2 linked regions of the Undibacterium sp. KW1 genome follow. The protein of the gene in region 2 interacts with the protein of the main gene of each other region in a pairwise test. Links are inferred from orthologs where the notes say so. Each region holds a gene or a part of one and is shown on either strand. Other genes may lie near its edges. The genes, in order: recA and dprA.

What was found.
Region 1: the proteins of dprA (region 2) and recA interact in binary tests that used the Bacillus subtilis proteins (3 or more experiments, as listed by UniProt). The link is inferred for Undibacterium sp. KW1 from one-to-one orthologs.

Annotation. Positions count from the first base shown.
Region 1 is NZ_AP018439.1:677,737-681,108, forward strand. What follows is about bases 290-3,133. They hold recA (recombinase RecA), read left to right. Parts: upstream 290-1,113; coding sequence 1,114-2,154; downstream 2,155-3,133. Other genes in these bases: UNDKW_RS03100 (helix-turn-helix domain-containing protein), read left to right, coding at 550-786; recX (recombination regulator RecX), read left to right, coding at 2,271-2,729. UniProt on the Bacillus subtilis protein: Multifunctional protein involved in homologous recombination, DNA repair and competence.
Region 2 is NZ_AP018439.1:6,019,549-6,022,403, forward strand. It holds dprA (DNA-processing protein DprA), read right to left. Parts: upstream 2,060-2,855; coding sequence 941-2,059; downstream 1-940. Other genes in the region: UNDKW_RS27205 (DNA topoisomerase III), read right to left, coding at 1-244; UNDKW_RS27210 (DUF494 family protein), read right to left, coding at 412-876; UNDKW_RS27220 (LysM peptidoglycan-binding domain-containing protein), read right to left, coding at 2,072-2,855. UniProt on the Bacillus subtilis protein: Protein that helps load RecA onto ssDNA during transformation. Binds cooperatively to circular ssDNA, is able to bridge different segments of DNA. Favors the loading of RecA onto SsbA- or SsbB-coated ssDNA and formation of RecA-DNA filaments.

The sequences.
Region 1 (3,372 bases), 5.3 Mb from region 2 along the record:
TGGTTTTCAGAGATTTTTAGGACAAGGCAGGTGTTATTGTCCCTTGATCACAATGAGCACCGCCTACTTGCCAGGATACCCAGCACCACTTGATGTTGATTGGCGTTGACTACTCGCGCTCAACTTGGCGAGGTCGATGCCGGGAACAATATCAAGCATTTGCTGTTCCCCGTTTTACTGATTAAGATCATTTATCATTCACCATTTGCATGATGATCTGCGCGTGCCATCACCCCTTCGACGTACTGTCGCAACACTTCTATTTCGGTTACGCTGGTTGCCATATTTTCCTCAAACTAGAGCACAACACCGAACCCGGTCATTGCCAAAGCCCGCACATAGCGAGCAGATGGAATGCACGGGAAAGATGCAGCAGTACTGCCAGTGAACCTTGTATTTCTTTTTCTATCTGCGTTTGATGACTTACGCCTGTTTGTTGATTTGCACTGAAAATTGCCCCACTTTGCTGGATAAATTGCATCTAAAATTGACCCATGTTTAGCACACAATCCTACTTATCTTGATGAGTCGGGAGCAGGAGTGATTGACGTGGCATTACATGGTATTATTCGACGCTGGCACATTCGTGACCAGATTCCATTACGTGAGATCGCCAGACGACTGGGCATCTCTCGCAACACTGTCCGGCGCTATCTGCGCTCTGAAGTCAGAGAGCCAGCCTATGCGGATCGGCAAACAACAAGCGCCATCGATAAATATGCATTACAGCTTTCAAGCTGGCTTAAAACCGAAGCGGGTAAAATCGTAAGCAGCGACGAAGCTTAAAGCAGCTTCATCTCGATCTGAAAGAACTGGGATTTGAGGGGCCGTATGAGCGGGTGGCCGCCTTCGCCAGGAAGTGGAAGGTGGATCAAACTGACAGGGTCAATTCAGCTAGCAAACGCACAGTTAAGTGAAAAAAGTTCAGACTTGAATGAAAATCGACAATGGTTATTGTGCGATTGCTAATGTCCGGCTGTAGAATCCCTCATGCAACAATCTATGCAAAAAGTCGCTTGCATAAATCACTGTTTTTTTATACAGTACTGCAAATCGCAGGAAATTAAGCCTGTATTCCTTTTTCCACCCGCCGCTTATTGAATGAAAGAATGTATGGACGATAAGAAACCAGAAAATGCCTCAGAAAAAGCAAAGGCACTTGCAGCAGCGCTGGCACAGATAGAAAAGCAATTTGGTAAAGGTTCGGTCATGCGTATGGCCGACGGTGAAGTGGTGGAAGAGGTGCAGGTTGTTTCTACTGGTTCTCTGGGCCTGGATATCGCGCTCGGCGTTGGTGGCTTGCCACGTGGCCGTGTCGTTGAGATTTATGGCCCTGAATCTTCTGGTAAAACCACATTGACGCTGCAAGCGATTGCTGAAATGCAAAAGCTGGGTGGTACTTGTGCGTTTATCGATGCTGAGCATGCTTTGGACGTTGGTTACGCTCAAAAACTGGGTGTGAATCTGTCTGATTTGCTGATTTCCCAGCCTGATACCGGCGAGCAAGCGCTGGAAATTACTGATGCGCTGGTGCGTTCTGGTAGTGTCGATCTGGTGGTTATTGACTCAGTTGCGGCCCTGACGCCACGTGCAGAGATTGAAGGCGACATGGGTGATTCTTTGCCTGGTTTGCAAGCGCGTCTGATGTCTCAGGCTTTGCGTAAGCTGACTGGCAGTATCAAGCGTACCAATACTCTGGTAATCTTTATTAACCAGATCCGTATGAAGATTGGTGTCATGTTTGGTAGCCCAGAAACGACAACTGGCGGTAATGCGCTGAAGTTTTATGCTTCCGTACGTCTGGATATCCGCCGCACTGGCTCTATCAAGTCTGGTGATGAAGTGGTGGGGAATGAAACCAAGGTCAAGGTAGTCAAGAATAAGGTGGCACCACCATTCAAGGAAGCGCACTTTGACATCATGTATGGCGAAGGTACTTCCCGCGAAGGCGAGATTCTGGATCTGGCAGCCGATGCCAAGATCATAGAAAAAGCTGGTGCCTGGTATAGCTATAACGGTGAGCGTATCGGCCAGGGTAAGGACAATGCACGTACTTATTTGAAAGAACGTCCTGAGCTGTCGTTTGAAATTGAAAACAAGGTGCGAGAACATCTGGGCGTGCCTTTGTTGTCAGCAGTAGCGACTGCTGAGTAAGTTATAGCACTGAGTTGAAGCGCTGAGTTTTAGCGTTAAACTGCAACACTGTCAGTACCATAAGTTTTGTATCATGCCGGTTGGTAGCTGCCAACCGGCATTTTTGCTTTTAAAGTATGAAAAAACCTGCCATTAGCCTTAAAGCGCGAGCCTTGCGTTATTTATCCATGCGGGAACATAGTCGCATGGAGCTGGAGCGTAAACTGGCACGCTATGCGGAAGAGGGCGATGACGTAGCTGCCGTGCTGGATTTTCTGGAAGCGGCCAAGTATTTGTCTGGCGAGCGGTTTTCTGAATCGCTGGTGAACCGGCGGCAGGCGAGGTTTGGCAATAACCGTATCCTGGCGGAACTGCAAAGCCATGGCCTGGATGCGCAGGATATAGAAAACGTCAAGGAGGACTTGAAAGAATCTGAGGTAGAGAGGGCGGTTCAGGTCTTGCACAGGAAATTCCGGCATGCGCCGCAAGATCATCAGGAAAAAATGAAGCAGGCGGCGTTTTTGCAGCAGAGGGGTTTTTCCAGCAGGGCGACACAGGCGGCGATGCGGGTGTTGCGGGATGAGGATGATGAATAGTATTCACAATTCAACATACTCACAATATCAATAATATCGCCCCAGCGTAAGCTGAGGTTCAGCGGCGTTTGTTCACCTTGGTTGCGGATCAATTATTTGTATAAACTCAAAAATCCTGAATAAGACCCGTGCAGATTCGGCTGTAAAGGTATTAACACGATGGATTCCTGCCTGCGCAGGAATGACGAAGTGGAGGACATTTTTATTATTGAAGCCGGGACATTGATTGAAGCCCAGACATTGGGTTGATAAGCCGCAACTTGGTGAGTCCAATTCGATCTGCGAAAACTTGGCTTTAAGCAGTCCGATACTCGGCACGGAAACTACGCATACGTTTATAAACGCCCAGTGTTGGGTTGATGGAGCTTGCTCTGGCGAGGCTCCGCATTAAGCTGCAGAGGTGATAAGAAACGGATAAAAGCAGCCTGATGAACCCAGTCCTTGTCTGTAAAGTAAAACTTCGGCCTGGATTTTGAAATAACAGGCATTGGTTTGCGGCATAAATAAGCACACCTTTCAATTGGATACAGGTATTGCAAGAACAGACATTTACCTGATAATCACCCGGTTTTCTTCTGCCAAACCACAAAAAACTTAATTTTCTGCTTAGATTTCTGCATAAGCATACTCAGAAAACTGCTTA
Region 2 (2,855 bases):
CAGTCTTGGCAATCGGGTTCAGGGCAAAATGCGGAGGGATCATCGGCAGATGGGTAAAGCTCCATTTGCCACGCTTGACATCGTATTCTTCTGGGACGGTGATTTCCAGCAAATGGCCTACGGCTGACGACAGTACATAATTGTCTGATTCAAAATAATCATCATGCTTGGTGAAGCCACCCAGCGCTTTCGCTATGTCATTAGCGACAGAGGGTTTTTCGGCAATGATGAGCGTTTTTGTCATTTCGGGATTCTCGAATAGTGTAAAGCGTGGTTGCCAATGTCTAATAGGCAACATTTCGCAAAATAAGCGTAAGACTAACCTAAATTTGCGGGGAATGTTAAACGTGATAGACGAAAAACCGCAATCTATGCGCGATTTTTGTCATAAAAATTCCATTTAGGAAATGATTAGTGCAAAAGCCTGCCTGTGTTGTCGTCATCTGACAACAATAACTCATCAAACATCAGCATGTCAGGCTCGGCGCCCTGGCTCCACAGCATCATCAGTACGATGATGCGCAGCTTATCCAGAGGCAGGGGTGATTCATTGACAACTAATGCCCTCTCAATCACGATTTCGCGTTGATTGGCATTCAGCAGCCCGGCAGATTCAAGAAATTGTATAAAACCCAGGGCTGGCGTACCCAGGGCAACAATTTCTTGCTCGGCATAAATCCTGAAGCCCTTGGAAACGGGGGCAGCCGCAGTTGGCTCTGCCGTATTCACGGCCAGACCAGTGAGCCAGCTCAGGGCTTCGGAAATTTCATCCTCAGGAAAGCCAACAGCGGACAATTTTTTAGTCAGCGCGGCCGTGTCAGGACAGGCATCCGGACGGTAATAGGTTTCGTAGAGGTAAACAAGTATATCAAACATACTGCTACTGTAGCCTTTGCAGCGATTTCAAACAAGCCCCTGCCAATTTGTCATCAAATATCAATCAGGCAAGTCGGCGGTAATAGCCACCCGGCAAAGCTTCCAGCTGTCCGCTTAGTTCCAGCGTTAACAACTCTGTCGTCAGACTGGAAATATCTATACCTGTGCGGCTGGCCAGCATATCCATATGGACAGGATCAAAGCTGATTTCTTTTAAAAGGCCAGTCTCAGATGTATCCATGTGCACAGCGACAGGCTTTGCCAGTGTATGCGGTGCAGGTAATGGCACCGACTGCAATTGCAATTCTTCCAATATATCCTGCGCGGATTCCACCAACTTGGCACCTTGACGGATTAACTGATGGCACCCCCTGGACAAAGGTGAGTGGATAGACCCCGGAATGGCAAATACTTCCCGCCCTTGTTCCGCTGCCATACGGGCAGTGATCAGTGAACCGGATTGCGCAGCAGCCTCAACCACCAATACTCCCTTGGCCAAGCCTGAGATGATACGGTTGCGGCGAGGAAAATTAGGCGCCAATGCCGGTGTGCTAAGTGAGTATTCACTGACGACGCAGCCACCTTCTGCAATCAGGTGTGCCAGATTACGGTTGCGTGCAGGGTAAACAATATCGGCACCTGTACCTATGACTGCAATAGTCGAGCCTGGGCCGCGCAAAGCCCCCTGATGAGCGGCGGCATCAATGCCAGCAGCCAGACCGGAGCTGATACACAGACCAGCATTACTTAAAGATTCGGAAAATTGCTCAGCATTGCGTATGCCTTGCACGGTGGCATTACGGCTACCAACAACGGCGACCGTGGCAGCCTCCAGCAAGGCAGCACGGCCTTTGACGTACAACATCAGTGGTGGATCGGGTATTTCCAGCAAGGCACGTGGATACCCTGCGTCCGCCAGTGTCAATATCAGATTACCTGGCTGTTCTTGCCAAGCCAGGGTCTTGTCCAGTTGCTGCTGAAACTCAGGTGGACTGGCCAGCAGGGCCTTGGCCAGTCTTGGTGTGACTACTTCACTGAGGGCGGCATGACTCGCAGCAAAGATCTGCTCAGGCAGACCAAATACAGCGAGCAAACGGCGTGCGGACTCATTGCCAACTCCTGGCGTTTGTTCCAGCCTTAACCAGGCACTTAAATCCTGGTGTACATCCAAACCAAGCGCCATCAGCAAGCGGAATTATCTTGGCGATTTAGCTGAGTCACCCACTTTGACGATATCTTTCACCTGCATGATAAGGCCGTAGGAGACATTATTGAATACACGGAAAATAAACAAATCACCAATAGGTTCATCTGGCAGTTTGACTGATTTATTGGCATCGGTTTTATCCTGTATCACTCTGCCATAGTTATACAAAGTGAGGACAGTACCTATATTCAAGCCATCATTCTTGCCGCGATTGATAGAAACGATCTGGTTCTGACCTGCCGAACCGACACCGCCATAGACGGATACGATACGGGCATCCACGTCTTCTTTAGGTGGATGTGGTACATAATTCAAAATCGGGGAAGGAGGAATAGGCATCAGACGATCACCCACTGCCATCTCTTGTTTTGACCTGACGACAGAGAAAGTATGCACGTCACTCTCGTCATTGCCTTCGCGTTCAAGCTTGACCGTACCGAGGTACACGGCCTCATAGGCGATGATGGCCTTGGTGACGGGGTCGCGCAAAGGCACGCCCGGACGGAAAACCTGGAACGAGGTGCTGCCATCCAGTTCACCCCGGACATAAGCCTGTTCATTCAGACCCAGGTTGACGCGACCTTCCTTGGTGGCAATAATGCGCGGCGCTACTGCCAGGTCATTATCTTCCAGTATCAGGGGCTGGGACAGGAAAGGCTCAATCACGGAAGCAGGGATAGCCGGGATCGCGTTCTCGCCCAGACCCTGAACACGCGATTTTGGATTCCACTTGACTGTTGGCACACCGCCGGGGTTGCCAAGGCGCAAACGG